DNA from 4 places in the Micrococcus sp. IITD107 genome. Region 3 is predicted to be linked to each of the others. Evidence: riboswitches for the same ligand, from Rfam matches in the RefSeq annotation. Region 3 holds a riboswitch; each other region holds the start of a gene.

The links. Region 3 has a riboswitch for S-adenosylmethionine ahead of ACEXHE_RS06705 (methionine ABC transporter ATP-binding protein). Riboswitches for the same ligand answer to the same signal wherever they lie in the genome.
Region 1: it holds a riboswitch for S-adenosylmethionine, as region 3 does, so the genes downstream of both, ACEXHE_RS12715 (acyl-CoA dehydrogenase family protein) here and ACEXHE_RS06705 (methionine ABC transporter ATP-binding protein) in region 3, are expected to answer to the same signal.
Region 2: it holds a riboswitch for S-adenosylmethionine, as region 3 does, so the genes downstream of both, ACEXHE_RS08765 (flavin reductase family protein) here and ACEXHE_RS06705 (methionine ABC transporter ATP-binding protein) in region 3, are expected to answer to the same signal.
Region 4: it holds a riboswitch for S-adenosylmethionine, as region 3 does, so the genes downstream of both, ACEXHE_RS07705 (acyl-CoA dehydrogenase) here and ACEXHE_RS06705 (methionine ABC transporter ATP-binding protein) in region 3, are expected to answer to the same signal.

The regions. Positions count from the first base shown of each region.
Region 1 is NZ_JBHFFN010000009.1:60,756-65,229, reverse strand. Features, by position in the region: gene paaE (1,2-phenylacetyl-CoA epoxidase subunit PaaE) at 1-299, shown strand, start outside; gene ACEXHE_RS12720 (enoyl-CoA hydratase/isomerase family protein) at 324-1,118, shown strand; gene ACEXHE_RS12715 (acyl-CoA dehydrogenase family protein) at 1,102-2,373, opposite strand; SAM riboswitch class I at 2,451-2,544, opposite strand; gene ACEXHE_RS12710 (PaaI family thioesterase) at 2,586-2,876, shown strand; gene ACEXHE_RS12705 (M20 family metallopeptidase) at 2,877-4,205, opposite strand; gene ACEXHE_RS12700 (agmatine/peptidylarginine deiminase) at 4,462-4,474, shown strand, end outside.
Region 2 is NZ_JBHFFN010000004.1:97,247-101,720, reverse strand. Features, by position in the region: gene ACEXHE_RS08780 (aldo/keto reductase family protein) at 1-469, opposite strand, end outside; gene ACEXHE_RS08775 (cold-shock protein) at 590-793, opposite strand; gene ACEXHE_RS08770 (RNA-binding S4 domain-containing protein) at 1,017-1,427, opposite strand; gene ACEXHE_RS08765 (flavin reductase family protein) at 1,660-2,214, opposite strand; SAM riboswitch class IV at 2,321-2,440, opposite strand; gene hisD (histidinol dehydrogenase) at 2,548-3,855, opposite strand; gene ACEXHE_RS08755 (mechanosensitive ion channel family protein) at 3,956-4,474, shown strand, end outside.
Region 3 is NZ_JBHFFN010000002.1:501,769-506,242, reverse strand. Features, by position in the region: gene arfB (alternative ribosome rescue aminoacyl-tRNA hydrolase ArfB) at 39-482, opposite strand; gene ACEXHE_RS06710 (3'-5' exonuclease) at 557-1,312, shown strand; SAM riboswitch class I at 1,416-1,516, shown strand; gene ACEXHE_RS06705 (methionine ABC transporter ATP-binding protein) at 1,582-2,646, shown strand; gene ACEXHE_RS06700 (methionine ABC transporter permease) at 2,643-3,323, shown strand; gene ACEXHE_RS06695 (MetQ/NlpA family ABC transporter substrate-binding protein) at 3,430-4,314, shown strand.
Region 4 is NZ_JBHFFN010000003.1:156,756-161,229, reverse strand. Features, by position in the region: gene ACEXHE_RS07725 (arsenate reductase ArsC) at 1-403, opposite strand, end outside; partial or broken gene ACEXHE_RS07720 (low molecular weight phosphatase family protein) at 488-778, opposite strand; gene arsB (ACR3 family arsenite efflux transporter) at 775-1,926, opposite strand; gene ACEXHE_RS07710 (helix-turn-helix transcriptional regulator) at 2,007-2,408, shown strand; SAM riboswitch class IV at 2,500-2,612, shown strand; gene ACEXHE_RS07705 (acyl-CoA dehydrogenase) at 2,705-4,093, shown strand; gene ACEXHE_RS07700 (acyl-CoA dehydrogenase family protein) at 4,093-4,474, shown strand, end outside.

The DNA.
Region 1 (4,474 bases), on a different contig from region 3:
CCGACCCTTCCGGTGAGAACTACACCATCGAGTTCCGTCTGGACGGGCTCTCCTCCTCGATCGAGTCCCCGGTCTCCGCCCACGAGACGGTGCTCAACGCCGCCCTGCGCGTGCGCCCGGACACCCCGTTCGCCTGCGCCGGCGGCGTGTGCGGCACCTGCCGGGCCAAGGTGGTCAAGGGTGAGTTCGAGATGGAGGAGAACTACGCCCTGGAGAAGGACGAGGTGGAGCGCGGCTACGTGCTGACCTGCCAGACCCGCCCGACCTCCAAGGAACTGGTCGTCGACTTCGACGCCTGATCCTCTCCTGAAGGGACTGATCCCATGATCGAGCTGACCTACACCGGCCCGGCGGACTCCGTGGCCGAGGTGACCCTGAACGCCCCGCAAAAGATGAACTCGCTGGACGAGCAGGCCCTGGCCGACCTCGCCGCCGCCTACACCGAGGCCGCGGCGAAGGCCCAGGAGGGCTCCGTGCGGGCGCTGCTGCTGCGCGGCGAGGGCCGCGGGTTCTGCGCCGGCCGGGACATCTCCAACGTCACCCCCGCCACGGACGACGCCTACGACTACCTGGCGCAGAAGGTCACCCCCGTGCTGCGGCAGATGGCCGACTTCCCGGCACCGACCTTCGCCGCCGTGCAGGGTGCCTGCCTGGGCGTGGGCCTGGGCCTGGCCATCGCCACCGACGTGGTCTACGTGGCAGACACCGCCAAGATCGGCTCCCCGTTCGCCAACCTGGGCGCCACCCTGGACTCCGGCGGGCACGCGCTGTTCACCGAACGGCTGGGCGCCCACCGCACCCTGGACCTGATCTACACCGCGGAGCTGATGAGCGGCGACGAGGCTGTGCGCTCCGGGCTGTTCTCCCGGTCCGTTCCGGCCGATGAGCTGCTGGAGTTCACCCGGACCAAGGCCGCCGCCGCGGCCCAGGGCGCCACGCAGGCGTTCCTGGCCTCTCGCGCCCTGGTGGCCCAGGTCCGCGACGAGCGGATGGGCCTGTGGGACTCGGTGGAGAAGGAGAACCGGACCCAGGGCGACCTCTGCGGCACCGCCGACTACTCCGAGGGGTTCGCCGCCTTCCAGGAGAAGCGCAAGCCGAACTTCACCGGCCGGGGCTGACCGCCCCCGCCGCCGGGGAGGGGGCTGCGTCACCGATGGCGTTCAGCCCCTCCGGCAGGGTGCCGTTGATCCAGTAGTCCCCCAGGGCCCGGGCGCGGAAGGCGATCGGGTTGTGGGTGGCCACCGTCTGGGCGTTGCGCCAGTGGCGGTCCAGCCCCTTGGACGTGGAAGTGGCCGAGGCGCCCACCGTCAGGAACAGGTCCTGGGCCGCACGCAGGGCCAGCTCCGGCACGGTCACCTGGGCGTGCTCTACGGCGACCTCCGCCAGATGCAGCTCCCGGGGCACCTCACCCTGGTGGCCGAAGCGGTCAGCTCCGGTGGCGGCGGCCGCCGCCAGGGCGTCGTCGAAGGCACGGGCCGCGTGCAGCACCGTGGCCTCGGCGGAGAAGGCCGAGGCCGCGATCCGGCCGGTGGCCTCCTGGATGAGCGGATCCTCCCGGAACGGCAAGCCGGAGCCGGTGTTGAACGTGCGCGCCCGGCCGGCCACCGTAGCGGCGGCGTCCCGGCGGGCCGCCCGGGCGATCCCGGCCAGCACCGCCAGCAGCACCAGCTGGAAGAACCCTGCCTCATGAATGGCCTCCGGGGTCCCCACGGTGCGGCCCAGCACGGCGTCCTCCGGGAGCTGGACCTGATCGAACACGGCGGTGCCGGTGCCGGTCAGCTTCTGCCCGAACCCGTCCCAGTCGTCCTCCAGGGTGACGCCGTCCGCATCGGTGGGCACCAGGGCGAACCGGCGTCCGGGCTGCACCGTCCCGTCTGCGTCCTGCACCGCCGCGGAGACCCGGGTGTAGTCGGAGAAGATCGAGCCGGTGGCGTAGAACTTCCGGCCGTTCAGCGTCCACCCGTCCTCGGTGGGCCGCAGCACTGTGTTGAGCGTCCCCAGACGGTTCCCGCCCTTCTCGGTGGACGCGTTCCCCACCGTGACACCGGCCAGGACCCGTGCATACCAGGTGGCCTGGACGTCGTCGGGAAGGAAGCGGAGGGACTCCACGAAGCCGGCGTGGGAGCGGTACAGGTGGGCGATGTTCGAATCCGCCTCAGCCAGGTCGATCAGCAGGCGGATGAAGTCCTCGATGCTCGCACCCGCCCCGCCCTGGGCCACGGGGACGCGGAGGGCTCCGAACCCGGCCTCGTCCAGCATCCGCACCTCCTCGAACGGCAACCGGCGCTCCAGGTCCCGTTCCAGCGATCCGGCCGCGATCTGGTCGAAGAGCGGCTGGAAGCGGGCGGACAGGGCGGTGTAGGCGGTGCACATGCGGCGGTCCTCTCGGTCACACCGACGAATCGCGGTGCCCGCCGACGCGGCTCAAGGCCGGGCGATGCGGGACCGGGTCTCCATCGGTCCTGGCGGTAGCACCCGTCGGGGAGGCCCCACGGGTTGCTGCGGCGTCACGGAGCCAGGTCTCTCAGCCGCTCTGGATGGTGATGCGGTCAGACTAGGCGGCACGGGACGGAGAGCGCCGTCACATGGCGTCGTGTGACGCAGACGGGGGTGTCCAGGGAGGGCTGGTCGCCACGCTGCTGGACGCCGCCATGGGCGAGGCTGTGCGGGACGGGCTGGAGGAGAGCGAGAAGACCGCCACCGCCCAGCTCGCCGTCACCTACCTGAACCCTGGCCGGGTCGGAGACACCCTGACGGCCACTGCCGAGGTGCGCAAGCGCGGCGGGAAGCTGGTGATGGTGGAGGAAGAAGTCTCCACCCAGGACGGAGATCCGGTGGCCCACGGGGTGGCCACGTTCACCGTGAGCCGGGACTGATCAGGCGTCTGTCCCGGCGGCCTGGTCCGGGTCCTGCACGGCGGGGGTGCGCAGGGCCAGTTCGGCCAGCACCTCCACGGCGCGGGGCAGCACAGCGTCGTCGAACACGGCCCGGGGTGAGTGGTTGCTCTCGGCCGTCTCCGGGTCCTGCCCCTCCGGCACCGCACCCAGCAGGATGTAGGCCCCGGGCACGCGCTGGAGCACCTCGGAGAAGTCCTCGCTGCCCGGCTCGGCCTCCGGAAGGTCCAGGTAGGACTCCGGCCCGTACAGGTCCTCGATCACCTCGCGGGCGAACTCCACCGCGGCGGGGTCGTTCACGGTGACCGGGAACTCGCAGTCAGGCCGCACGTCCGCAGTCATCCCGTGGGCGGCGGCGATCCCGTGGGCCATCCGCTCCACCGCCGGGATCAGCCGCTCCCGCGACTCCGCCGAGAACGTGCGCAGGGTGATCCCCAGGGTGGCGGTGTCCGGGATGATGTTCGCCGCCGTCCCCGCGGTCAGGTGACCCACGGTGGCCACCACGGGGTCGAACGCGTCGAACTGCCGGGTCACCAGCGACTGCAGCGCCATCACCATCTCGGCCGCCACCGGAACCGGGTCCTGGGCCAGGTGCGGCACCGAGCCGTGCCCGCCGTTGCCCTGCACCGTGACGATCAGGTCATCACAGCCGGCCTGGATGGGACCGGGGCGGCTGACCAGCATGCCGTGCGGGTACTTGGCGGAGTACACGTGGATCGCGTAGGCGGTGTCCACGGGCTGCCCGGCGGCCTCGAGCAGCCCCTCCTCGATCATCCGCTTCGCGCCGCCATCGGTCTCCTCCCCCGGCTGGAACATGCCCACCACATCGGCCACCAGCTCCTCCCGGCGCTGTCCCAGCCAGGCCAGCGCGCCGTAGAGCCCGGCGGTGTGCAGGTCGTGTCCGCAGGCGTGCATGGTCCCGGGCACCTCGGGCGCATAGTCCAGCCCGGTCTCCTCGGTCACCGGCAGCGCGTCCATGTCCCCGCGCAGCAGCACCACGGGCCGGCGGGTCCCCTCCGGCACGGGGGCGCCTCCCCGCAGGACCACGACGACGGAGCTCAGCTCCCGGCCCACGGTCACCTCCAGCACGGGCTGGCCGGTGCGCGGGTCATCGCCCAGCTGCTGCTGCAGGCGGGCGAGCCGTTCCAGCACAGCCGCCTGGGTGCGGGGCAGATCCAGGTCCAGCTCAGGGTGTCCGTGCAGCTGCCGACGGAACTCGATCACGTCCCGTGCCAGATCGGCAGGGACGTTCGGCGCCAGGGAGCTGACGGAATTGGAGTCAGAAGCAGTCGGCGGCTGGGACTGGTTCACGGTGCACCTCGGCGGACGGGACAGCCCAGGCGGTACCGGGCAGTCAGCAGATCGGACTCCTTCACGGTACGCAGGCGGACCAGAGTGAGCCACTCCACGCGGACTCGAGCGGGGAGACCTGCGACCGCGGGTGACCGACGGATAAAATGATCGTCGTTCATTTTAGGAGTATGATGTGCGTCATACTCCATCCGCGGCCAGCGGAGGACGGCGGGAAGGAGCCCTTCCCTCCCCGACACCTGAGACGGAGCATCCGATGACCGAGACCA
Region 2 (4,474 bases), on a different contig from region 3:
CCGCCGGCCATTCGGAGACGCCGATGTACAGGGCCTTGCCGGCACGCACCACATCGGCGAAGGCCTGCATGGTCTCCTCCAGCGGGGTCTCCACGTCATAGCGGTGGGCCTGGTAGAGGTCCACGTAGTCCATCTGCAGGCGCTGCAGCGAGCCGTTGATCGACTCCATGATGTGCTTGCGGGACAGCCCCGTGTCATTGGGGCCCTTGGGGCCGGTGGGGAAGTAGACCTTGGTGAACACCTCCAGGGACTCGCGGCGCTGCCCCTTCAAGGCCTCGCCCAGCACCACTTCGGCCTGGGTGTTGGCGTAGGTGTCCGCCGTGTCGAAGGTGGTGATGCCCTGCTCCAGGGCGGTGGCCACGCACTGGTGGGCGATCTCGTTCTCCACCTGGGAGGCGTGGGTGAGCCAGTTGCCGTAGATGATCTCTGAGATCTTCAGTCCGCTGTTGCCGAGATACCTGAATTCCATGGATCCACCCTAATGTGCTCTGGCGGACAGGGATACTACGACGACGGCCGCTCACCCGGGTGGGTGAGCGGCCGTGGTGTGCCGGTGCCGGCTCAGAGCGAGCCGGGCGGTCGAGTCAGATCAGAGAGGGCGGACCGAGGCGGCCTGCAGGCCCTTGGGGCCCTGCTGCGACTCGAACTCGACCTTCTGGTCCTCCTGCAGCTCCTTGAAGCCGGAGCCCTCGATGGCGGAGAAGTGCACGAAGATGTCAGCGGAGTTGTCGTCCGGAGAGATGAAGCCGTAGCCCTTCTCAGCGTTGAACCACTTGACGGTACCGGTAGCCATGATGGCCCCTTTCATTCGGTGTCGCCCACCGGTGTTCCGGCGGGATGAAGCGATGTGTTGCACCGCTTGCACGACTCCGACAGGCCCGGGGGGCCGGCTGGTGGACCGCTTCAAGACGGACAGCTACTACAACTTCGAGATCGATGGTACTGGCTTCCTCAGTGATTGGACACCGTCCGAAAAGAGCAGACACGGAGTTCGCCCAGAGTTCACCCGTCTGCTCTCACAGGGGTGGTTCGGAGTCCCGTCCGCGCAACCGATCCATCTGCCGACGGTCGCGTTTGGTGGGACGCCCCGCCCCGCGCTCCCGCACCGGGACGGCCATCATCTCCCGGGGGACAGGCGGTGGTGAGTGGTCGATGTAGTGCCGGACCGCCTCCGGTGCTCCCACCCGTTTGGAGAGCAGTCCGGTCACCTCCAGGATCCGTTCCCGGCCGGGTTGGCGCAGGCGGATGGTGTCTCCCACCGTCACAGACTGTGCGGCCTTGACCGGGGCGCCGTTGACTCGGACGTGGCCGGCACGGACCGCGGCGGTGGCGGCAGAGCGTGTCTTGTACATGCGCACGCCCCACAGCCAGGCGTCCAGGCGGACGGGGCCGGACGGGGTTCTGGAAGCAGGAGGTGGAGGAGTCATCTCCGACATCGTAGTCAGCGGCCAGGCACAGGTGTCTCGGTGCCCTGGCGGCAGACAGTGAGAGACCCCGGGCCGGCTGCGTGAGGGGAACGCATTCTCGCCGGGCCCGGGGCCTCTATGTCATCACTCGCACCTTGATGAGGTAGTCACCACTGTAGGAGTCGGGTGTGGGAGTGGGCCTGGAGCCAGCTGGGAGGTCGCTGGGAAAGATGCAGGACGTCCTACTGATTCGTCACTGGTTGCCTTCGGCCGTGCGCAGGTTGCGGAAGGCCGAGCGGTGGAACACCAGCGGCTCGTGCTCGCCGGACTGGTCCGAGACGCCGTGGACCTGCAGCAGCACCATCTGGTGGTCCCCGGCCGGCAGCTCGGCGTAGACGGAGGTCTCCAGCCAGAGGGCGGCCCCCTCCAGCAGCACGGCGCCGTCCTCGGTGACCTGCAGGCCGAGTCCGGCGAACCGGTCTCCGTCCTTGCTGGCCATCTGGCGGCAGACCTGGTCATGCCCCTCGGCCAGCACGGAGACGCCGATCCGTTCGGCGCGGCGCAGCCGAGGCCAGGTGCGGGAGGAGTTCTGGACGGCGAAGGAGACCAGCGGCGGGTCGAGGGAGACGCCCACGGTGAAGGAGGAGGCCACGAGCCCCTCCTTGACGCCGTCGGCATAGCCGGCCAGGGCGGCAACGCCGGAGGGGAAATGGGAGAACGCGTTGCGCAGGGAGAGCGCGGAGAGGTCGGTGCAGAGGACGGTGTCCGTCTCCAGTGCGGTGGACTCGTGAGTGGCCAAGGCGGTCATGGTCAGGCCTTCCTGAACGTGCGCGGCTGTGCCAGGGCGATTCTGCTCAGCTGAGCGGTCCCGTCCGGGCTGTCCGGCGGCCCGGACGGGACCGCTGGACTCAGTGACGCTGTACTTGTCACCCGGGGTGGTCCGAGCGACCGAATCATCACCTGGAGCACCCCACTACTGCGTGAGAGGGTTGCCGTCCCGCCAGCCAGGGCTGCATCGGCGGGGACTCGTGATTCTGGGTATGACGCTAGGACAGCGGCCCGGGGCAGGTCAAAGCCCCGTCCACATGCCGGAACGCGGTGCCGGAAACGGGGGCCGCCTTCACGCCACAGAACGTCACACTCAGCTGAACCGCAGCCGCACGGCCGCGCCGTGGGCGGGCAGGCCCTCGGAGTCGGCCAGGGCGGAGATGTTGTCCGCGAGCTCCTTCAGTCCGGTCTCCGCATAGCGGATCTGCTGCTGCAGGCGCAGGAACGTCACCGTGTTCAGTCCGGAGGAGAACCGTGCTGAGCCGCCGGTGGGCAGCACGTGGTTGGACCCGGAGGAGTAGTCGCCCAGCGGGACGGGGGAGTGCCCGCCCACGAACACCGCGCCGGCGTTGGAGATCCGGTCCGCCACCTCAGCGGCGTTCTCGGTGTGCACCTCCAGGTGCTCGGCGGCGTAGGCGTCCGCCACGGTGATCGCGGTGTCCAGGTCCGAGACCACCAGGATCCCGGACTGCTCCCCACCCAGGGCCTGGCGGATCCGCTCCTCCTGGGCCGCGCCGGGCACCTGCTGCTCGATCTGCCGGACCACGTCCGCCGCCAGCTCCGGGGAGGTGGTGATCAGCACGGAGGCGGCCAGGGGGTCGTGCTCAGCCTGGCTGATCAGGTCCGCGGCCACCCAGGCGGCGTCCGCGGTGGCATCAGCCAGCACGGCGATCTCCGTGGGCCCGGCCTCGGCGTCGATCCCGATGGTCCCCAGCAGCGCCCTCTTGGCCGCGGCCACATACACATTGCCCGGACCTGTCACCAGGTCCACCGGGGCGCAGACCTGCGTGCCGTCGTCGTCCCTCACGCCGTACGCGAACATGGCCACCGCCTGGGCGCCGCCGGCCGCGTACACCTCGTCCACACCCAGCAGGGCACAGGCGGCCAGGATGACCGGGTGCGGCAGCCCGCCGTGCTCGGCCTGCGGGGGTGAGGCCACCGCCAGCGAGGCCACACCAGCGGCCTGGGCCGGCACCACATTCATCACCACCGAGGAGGGGTACACGGCGCGGCCTCCGGGGACATAGAGACCCACCCGGTTCACCGGCACCCAGCGGTTCACGACGACGGCCCCCTCGCCCAGCTCGACCGTGGAGTCCTCCGGCATCTGGGCGCTGTGCACGCGGCGGGCACGGCTGATGGACTCCTCCAAGGCCGCACGGACCGTGGGGTCCAGCTGCTCCAGCGCACGCTCCAGCGCCTCAGCCGGCACCCGCAGGGAGGGAGGGCGGACACCGTCGAAACGCTCTCCCAGGTCCAGCACCGCCTGGACGCCGCCGTCACGGACCTGGTCCAGGATCGGGCGGACGGTCTCCACCGCGGAGCTCACATCCAGTTCGGCCCGGGGCAGCACGGAGAGGGGATCGACGTCCTGGCCGCGCAGATCGGTGAGGGAGAGCATGGGGTCCTTCCGGAGACGGTGCTGAGACGGGTGAGAGTGACTCAGTCTCCATTCTCCACCTGTCCAGGGAGCGGTGAGTGAACGGTGTCAGACTGGGGTCATGCCCCTGCTGACCCCACCTGTTCAGTCCCTCCTGGCCCCGGTGGCCCTCGCCGAACCCGGGCCCGATCCCACCGGTCCCGTGGAGGAGGCCGTCCCTGACCCGGTGCAGGAGTCCGCTGAGGGCACCGTGGAGGCGATGGGCCCCGTGCTGGGGATCCTGGTCAACATGCTGATCGGGGTGGCCGCGGCCATCGCCCTGGTGGCCGTGGTGGCCCTGGTGCTCAACGTGGTGCTGCGCCGCCGGCCCGAACTGCGCCAGCAGATCCGGCGGGTGCGGATCCCCGTGATGACGGCCCTGGCGCTGCTGGCCGCCCGGGTGGCCCTGGGACTGACGGCCGAGGGTGAGCCCTGGTTCGACGCTGTGCGGTTCCTGCTGTTGGCCGGGGTGGTGGCTGCCCTGGGGTGGCTGGCCCTGCGCGTGGTGCGGATCGTGGAGGAACGGCTGCTGGTCAAGTACCAGGCGGCCGGAGTGGACGACCGCCGGGACCGCAAGATCCGCACCCAGACCATGCTGCTG
Region 3 (4,474 bases):
GGACCACGAATCCGGGTGGGCTCCGTAACGTCACAGGGTCAGTCGTCGCGGGGCTTGCGCCGGGCATCCTTGATCTCGGAGCGGCGCTGCTTGGCCGCCAGTCGGCGCCGCACCGATCCCCGGGTGGGACGGGTGGCCCGCCGCGCCGGGGGTGGTGGGGCCAGGGCCTCACGCAACAGCTCGGCCATCCGTTGGCGGGCGGCGGTCCGGTTCCGCACCTGGGCGCGCTGCTCGGAGGCCTCCACCATCAGGACCGTGCCGGCCAGCCGATGCTCCAGGTTCCGCAGCACCCGCTGGCGCTGGGCCTCGGTGAACGCCGTGGTGGTGGCCAGGTCCAGGAAGAGCTGGACCTTGCTGTCCGTGGTGTTCACGCCCTGCCCGCCGGGTCCGGACGAGCGCGCGAACTGCTCCGTGAGCTCGGCCGCGGGCACCACAGCTCCCCCGGGGATCCCGGGGCCGGGCTCGATGCTCAACGGGCGCATCCGTCCAGGGTAGGCGTGCACATCCCCCTGTGGGTGACGTCACGATGTCCGTCCCTGCCGGTAGCGTGGGCCAGGTGAGCTTCGAACAGCCTGCCGCCCCTGAGCCCGCCGCGCCCGCCACCGTTCCCCCTGGGCACGACGACGGCCCCTGGCATGAGCGATTGCGTGCCGGTTTCGATCTGGAGACCACGGGGCGTGACCCGCACACCGCGCGGATCGTGACCGCCTCCCTGGTGCTCGTGGACCCCACGGGTCAGCCGGCCGCCTCCTATGAGTGGCTGGTGGACCCGGGAGTGCCGATCCCCGCCGAGGCCGCTGCCGTGCACGGGGTCACCACGGAGAAGGCCCAGGCCGAGGGCATGCCCGCCCCGGTGGCGGTAGCCGAGATCGGTGAGACCCTGCGGGACATGTTCACCACCGGCATCCCGGTGATTGCGTTCAACGCCGTCTACGACTTCACGGTGATGGACCGGGAGCTGGTCCGTCATGGCTTGCCCCCGCTCTCCCCTGTCCCGGTGGTGGATCCGTATGTGATCGACAAGCAGGTGGACCGTTTCCGCAAGGGCAAGCGGACCCTGACGGACGTCAGCGCCCATTACGGGGTGCCCCTGCTGGATGCCCATACCTCCGCGGCTGACTCGCTGGCCGCCGTCGGGGTGGCTGATGCCCTGGCCCGGCGCTACCCGCAGGTCCGGGTGGCCCTCGAGCAGCTGCATGAAGAGCAGATCCGGTGGAAGGCCGAGCAGTCGGCCAGCTTCCAGGAGTACCTGCGCCGCAAGGACCCCGCCGCCGTGGTCAAAGGTGAGTGGCCCGTCCAGCGTGCGTTGTGACGTAGAGGACACAGTGCGCATGAGCGGGCCCCTCGGCCGCTAGACTGACTCGACGCGGCACGTTGCCGGCGTGAGACCCACCGGTCCACGCCCAGCGGACCGCATCCCATCAAGAGCGGCTGAGAGACCTGGATCGAGGACGCCGCAGCAACCACGCACCCCCACAGGGGCCGGCGCAGGTGCTACCGCCAGGAACGATGGAAGGAGTTTCCACTGTGTCTGACGTTGCCCGAAACACCCCGCCCGGCTCTGCCGCGACTGCGGCGCCGATGATCTCCATCCGGGGACTGCGCAAGCTCTACCCCCAGGGCTCGCGCACCATCACCGCCTTGGACGGCGTGGACCTGGAGGTCCCCGCCGGTGACGTGCACGGGATCATCGGGCACTCCGGCGCCGGCAAGTCCACCCTGGTGCGCTGCCTGACCCTGCTGGACCGGCCCACCGAGGGCAGCGTGTCCATCAACGGTGCTGACCTCGCTTCCGTCAGCGACCGGGACCTGCTGAAGGCCCGCCGGCGGATCGGCATGGTCTTCCAGCACGCCAATCTGCTCTCCTCCCGCACCGCCCTGGACAACGTGGCCTACCCGCTGGAGGTCACCGGCAAGGACAAGACCGCACGCCGGGCCCGCGCCCAGGAGCTGCTGAGCCTGGTGGGCCTGGAGGGCTTCGAGAACTCCTACCCCGCCCAGCTCTCCGGCGGCCAGCGTCAGCGCGTGGGCATCGCCCGGGCCCTGGCCACCGAGCCGGACATCCTGCTGTGCGATGAGCCCACCTCTGCCCTGGACCCGGCCACCACGGACGGGATCCTGGAGCTGATCCGGGGCCTCTCCTCCCGCCTGGGGCTGACCGTGCTGGTCATCACCCATGAGATGCACGTGGTCAAGCGCCTCTGCGACTCCGTCTCCCTGCTGGAGGCTGGACGGATCGTGGAGGGCGGTCCCCTGGCCGATGTGGCCTCCCGCTTGGACCACCGGCTCTCCGCGGCGCTGCTGCCCCTGCCCGAGTCCGCCCTGGACACCGAGGGCACCCTCGTGGAGGTGCTCGGCCGCGGTGAGAGCGCCGGCATCCCGGTGGCCAGCCTGATCGAGAACCGCTTCGACCAGCCCGTCCGGGTGGTCGCCGGGTCCATCGAGGACCTGGCCGGGGAGCGCTTCTCCCACTATCTGCTCTCCCTGCCGGATCCCGGCCCCAGACCTGCCGGTGCCGAAGCACCCGCTGATGCGGCCGTCGTCGTGGACTTCCTGAAGGAGTGGGACTTCCGGGCCCAGGTGCGCACACGCACCCAGCTGGAGGCCGCCCAGGACACCGCCCAGACCCTCGGAGGTGCCCAGTGAACTGGTTGACCGAACTGATCGAGAACCCCGTCACCACCAACGCGCTGCCCGAGGCACTGGTGGAGACCCTGCAGATGGTGGCGATCTCCGGAGTGCTGACCGTGCTGATCGGCGGCGCCCTGGGCGTGGTCCTGCACGTCACCTCCCCCGCGGGACTGCGCCCCGTGCGCTGGCTGAACGCGCTGCTCTCCGCGGTGGTCGTGAACATTACCCGCTCCATCCCGTACGCCATCCTGATGCTCGCGCTGATCCCGTTCACGCAGTGGCTGGTGGGCACGGCCATCGGGCCGATCGCCGCCTGCGTGTCTCTGACGATCGCCACCGTGCCGTTCTTCGCGCGTCTGGTGGAGACCTCGCTGCGGGAGGTGCCCTCAGGGACGGTGGACGCCGCCCGGGTGATGGGTTCCACGCGCGGTCAGATCATCCGCAAGGTCATGCTCCCGGAGGCCATGCCGGGCCTGGTCGCCTCGGTGACCACCACGCTGGTCACCCTGGTGGGCTACTCGGCCATGGCCGGTCTGATCGGCGGCGGCGGCCTGGGCCGACTGGCCTACAACTACGGCTACCAGCGCTGGGACCCCGGCGTGATGCTGGTGATCATCGTGATCATCGTCCTGCTGGTCCAGCTGATCCAGTGGATCGGCGACCTGATCATCCGCCGCGTGGACCACCGCTGACGGGCACGGCCCCGGCCGCACGTCCTGACCTCCTGCACACCCTGAACGTCCTATACCTCTGACCTTCCTGTACCCCTCCGCACCCTCGGCACGAAAGGCCAAGACCATGTCGAACCAGTCGAATCTGAACACCCCCCGCACTCCCCTGAACCGCCGCCTGCTGCTGGGCCTGGGCGGACTGACCCTGGCCGGCGCACTGGCCGCCTGCGGCGCCGGTGGCGGGGACACCGCCCCGTCCGCTGACGCCACCCTGGACCCGGCCAACCGCACCGTGGTCAAGGTCGGCGCCAACCCGGTCCCGCACGCCCGCGTGCTGGAGTTCGTGGACGAGAACCTGGCCGAGGACGCCGGGATCGACCTGGAGATCGAGGAGTTCGACGACTACCAGCTGCCCAACATCTCCCTGGATGAGGGCTCCACGGACGCGAACTACTACATGCACGAGCCGTTCTTCAACGCCCAGGTCAAGGAGAAGGGCTACGAGTTCGAGCACGGCGCCGGGGTGCACATCGAGCCCTACGCCGGGTTCTCGGAGAAGCACGACTCCCCCGAGTCCATCCCGGACGGCGCCACCATCGCCATCACCAATGACCCGGGCAACCAGCCCCGCGCCCTGAAGATGCTCGAGACCGCCGGGCTGCTCTCCGGGATCGAAGAGGACTCCGCCGCCCTGTCCCTGACCGACGAGCAGAACCCCAAGGGCCTGAAGTTCGAGGAGAACCAGCCCGAGATCCTGGTCCAGATCGTCCAGGACCCGCAGATCGACCTGGCCATCATCAACGGCAACTTCATCCTGCAGGCCGGGATGAGCACGGATGACGCCGTGATCGTGGAGTCGGTGGAGAACAACCCCTACGCCAACTTCCTGGCCTGGCGCGCGGGCGAGAAGACCCCGGCCATCGAGAAGCTCGACGAGCTGCTCCACTCCCCGGAGGTCAAGGACTACATCGAGGAGACCTGGCCCAACGGTGACGTGACCCCGGCCTTCTGATCCGGCAGGCACGCCCGCAGCTCCGGACCCGGCTCCGCCGGCTTCCCGACGACGGCCCAGCACCTCCCAGCACCACGCTGGGCAGGTGCTGGGCCGGCCTCGTTGTGGGGGTGCCGTGGCCGTCTGGACGCTGCCCCGGCGTTCTGCGTCACCTCTGCGA
Region 4 (4,474 bases), on a different contig from region 3:
CGTCGCGGATGAGGCGGGTGGCCTCCACGCCCTGGCCGGCCGGGTCGTCCAGCTCCCAGTCCTCGTACCGCTTGCCCGGGAAGATCGGGCAGGTGTCCCCGCAGCCCATGGTGATGACCACGTCCGAGGCGCGCACCGAGTCCGTGGTGAGGACCTTGGGCTGCTCGGCGGAGATGTCGATCCCCTCCTCGGCCATCACCGCCACGGCCGAGGGGTTGACCGACGCGGCCGGGGCGGATCCGGCCGAGAGCACCTGGATGCGGTCGCCGGCCAGATGCTGCAGGTAGCCGGCGGCCATCTGCGAACGGCCCGCGTTGTGCACGCAGACGAACAGGACGGTGGGGCGGGTGTCGAACTCGTCCAGCAGTCCGGACACGCGACGGGAGATCTCGTCCCGGATCATCGTCATCCGTTCCTGGCCCTCGATCCCCCGCAGGCTCGGCTCGTCGGTGCCCCAGACCTCGATCTCGGCCCTCATCCCATCCACCGGCTCCACCTGGGCCGGACCGACCACGATCACACGGTCTGCGCAGCGCAGGATCTCCGGGTCGATGTGCTTGGGGTGCTCGCCGTCCAACGAGGCCCCGACCGCCTTGAGGGAGGCCGCCGCCTCGGTGTTCAGAGTGGTGCCGTCCGGATTGCCCGGAGAGATCCGGGCGCCGGCGGTGTGCACCTCCACGTCCATCCCCCGCTCGGCGGCCTGCTGCCGCATCAGGGCGCCGGCCATCTGGGACTTGCCGGCGTTGGAATTGCAGATGAACAGGACTAAGGGGTTCATCGGATGTCCTTTCCGGAGTCGGTGGTGGCGGTGGAGGCGGAGACTGCGGGCGCCCGGTCCGGCATGCTCGGGTCGCCGGGGAACAGCTTCGGTGCCAGCCAGATCGCCACGTAGACCAGCCCAATCAAGATCGGCACCTCGATCAGGGGACCGACCACGCCGGCCAGCGCCTGGCCCGAGGTCACGCCGAACGTGGCGATGGAGACCGCGATGGCCAGCTCGAAGTTGTTGCCCGAGGCGGTGAAGGCCACCGTGGTGGAGCGGGCGTAGTCCAGACCGACGGCGCGGGAGAGCAGCAGCGAACCCAGGAACATCACCACGAAGTAGACCACCAGCGGGATGGCGATCCGGGCGACGTCCAGCGGCTGGGAGAGGATCGCGTCCCCCTGCAGGGCGAAGAGGGTGACGATGGTGAACAGCAGTCCGTACAGCGCCCACGGGCCGATCCGCGGCAGGAACCGCTCCTCGTACCAGGTCCGTCCCTTCGCGCGCTCACCGACCGTGCGGGTGAGGAACCCGGCCAGCAGCGGGATGCCCAGGAACACCAGCACCGAGAGGAAGATCGCCCAGACGCTGAAGTCCACGCCGGTGGTGGGCAGTCCCAGCCAGCCCGGCAGCACCTGCAGGTAGAACCAGCCCAGCCCGGAGAACGCGATCACCTGGAACACCGAGTTGATGAACACCAGCACGGCCGCGGCCTCCCGGTCCCCGCAGGCGAGGTCGTTCCAGATCAGCACCATGGCGATGCACCGGGCCAGCCCCACGATGATCAGCCCGGTCCGGTACTCCGGGTGGTCCGGCAGGAACGCCCAGGCCAGGGCGAACATCAGTGCCGGGCCGATGATCCAGTTCAGCACCAGGGACAGGGCCAGCAGTCGCCTGTCCCCGGTCACGCGGTGGGTCTGGTCGTACCTCACCTTGGCCAGCACGGGGTACATCATCACCAGCAGACCGACGGCGATCGGCAGGGACATCCCCATCACCTGGACCGACTCCAGCGCCTGGTCCAGACCGGGGATCAGGGCGCCCAGCGCCAGTCCGGCGCCCATGGCGAGCAGGATCCAGACCGCCAGGTAACGGTCGAGGAAGGACATCCGTGCGGCCACCGGGGTGTCCGTGGGCGCAGGCTGCGGTGGTGCGGTGGTCATCTGGTGGGCCTTCGGTCGGCGGGAGCGGGGCAGGTTCAGGATGCCTGACATATTGATGGTCGTCAATGTATGGTGAGGTGATGACCACCACGACGACGGCCACGCATCTTCCGCTGAAGGGTCCGCCTCCGTGCTGCGCAGGTGACGAAGCAGCTGACGAGAGGTCCTCGGAGGGCGGCTGTTGCCTGGGCAGGACGCCGCTGGGGCGGCCCGATGCCGAACGGCTCAGCGTCAAGCTCAAGGCGCTGGCGGATCCGTCCCGGCTCCAGCTGCTCTCGCATCTGGCGAGCCGAGGCTGTGGCGAGGTCTGCTCCTGTGACCTGGGGGCCGACGTCGGGCTCTCCCAGCCCACTGTCTCTCACCACCTGAAGAAGCTCGTGGAAGCTGGGCTGCTCACCCGGGAGCAGCGCGGGCGCTGGGCGCACTACTCGGTGGTGCCGGGGTCGCTGGACGAGCTGCGGGACCTGTTCGACCTGCGCTGAGCGCGTCCCCGCGGAGGACGCGGCGAACATGACGGCCCGTGACGGGGCCCACTGGACACCCCTCGCCGGGCGCGCCTAGGGTCAGGCACAGAATCACGAGTTCCGGTGCGAAGCCCTGGCTGGCCGGACAGCAACCCTCTCGCTGTAGCGGGGTGCTCCAGGTGATGATTCGGTCGGCACGAACGTGACCGGCAAGTACGGCGCTCCCGTGGGCACCCGACTGACTCGTCTTCCGGCCTGCTCGTGAACTGTCCCGCTGGTCCTGCGGTGCGCTGATCCACCGGAAGGTCAGCTCCGTGACTTTACTGCATCAACCCGACGCGTCCACCGATGCCGCTACCGTCAGCGCGGCGTCCGCCACCTTCGAGCAGCTGCGCCAGGCCGTGGGGGAGAACGCTCCCACCGACGAGCAGCTCACCGCCCACTTCGCCCCGGTCTTCGCCGCGATCGCTGCAGGTTCCGACCAGCGCGAACAGGACCACACCTTGGCGTTCGACGCCATCGAGCTGCTGCGCCAGAGCGGCTTCACCCGGGTCCGCCTCTCCCACGAGCGTGGTGGCATCGGGGCGAGCCTGCCTCAGCTGGCCCTGCTGTTGGTGGATCTAGCTGCCGCCGACTCCAACCTGCCTCAGGCCCTGCACGGGCACTACATGTTCACCGAGCAGCACGAGGCCGAGTCGCAGGGCGAGGTCTCGGACTGGTGGATCGGCCAGGTCGCCGAGGGCAAGATCTTCGGCAATGCCCTGGTCGAGCTTCCCCCGTCTGCTGGCAAGCGACCGGTCATCTGGACCCCCGTCGACCCGGCGGCAGCTCCCGCCGCCGAGGGACCGACCCCGCTGGCCCACATCACCGGGGACAAGTTCTACTCCACTGGGGCACTGTTCGCCGACTACCTGCTGGTGACCGCCACCCAGCCGGGCCAGAACGGCGACGACGACGCCGTCTACTTCACCATCGTCGACGCCACCGACCCCGGTGTGCGCCGGATCGATGACTGGTCCGGATTTGGTCAGCGCCTAACCGCCTCAGGCACCACCACCTTCGACGACGTGCCGGTCTACCCCCACCGGCTCCAGGAGTTCGACACCCCTACGGGAGTGCTGGCCTACACCGTGCTGTGGATCGTCCTGGCCGCCACCCAGACCGGGATCGGTCAGAACGCGTTGCACCAGATCACCCAGTTCGTGCGCGAGCGCCGACGGACGTACAACCACGCCGCCGCCGAGACCCCCGCTCAGGACCCCCTGGTGCACGAGGTCATCGGCGCGGTATCGGCCAAGGTCTCGGTGGCCCGGTTCGCCGTGGCCGGGGCGGCCGCCGTGGCGGAGAAGTCCTTCCGCGCCGTCGGCGGCCACACCGACCTGGAGGACCCGGTGGTCATCCAGGCCCACACCGAGGCGAACATTGCCCTGTCGGAGACCACCGCGGTGGTCTCCGAGCTGATCCTTCAGGCGACCAACCAGATTTTCGAGTCCGGCGGTGCCTCCACAGTCGACACCGGAAAGCACCTGCACCGCCACTGGCTCAACGCCCGCACGATCGCCAGCCACACCCCGCTGATCTACCGCGTCCAGGCGGTGGGAAACTACCGGATCAACGGCATCACCCCGCCGTTCCACTCCACCGCCCGCAACTCCGACCCGAACGCCGCAGCCGCCGCCGCTCAGACCACTCAGGGAGCATGATGACCGCTCAGACCGAGACCACCCAGACCATCAAGACCGCGAACGCCGGCTCTGAGAAGCTGGCCGCACTCCGCGAACGCCTGGCCCCGGAGTTCGCCGGCATCGCCGCCACCGCGGTGGAGCGCGAAGCCGACCACGTGATCGACCCGGAGGTCGTGCGCCGACTGGCCGCGGCCGGCTTCACCTCCCTGCGCGTGCCGACCGAGTACGGCGGGGCAGGACTGTCCTTCGCCGAACAGGCCGAGCTGATCGTGGAGCTGGCCCGTGCCGACTCCAGCATCGTCCAGGCACTGCGTGCACACCTGATCAACCAGGAGTCCGTGCTGGGCCACCCGAACCCGGCCTACCGCGAGCGCTGGCTGCGCCGGATTGCGGAGGGCG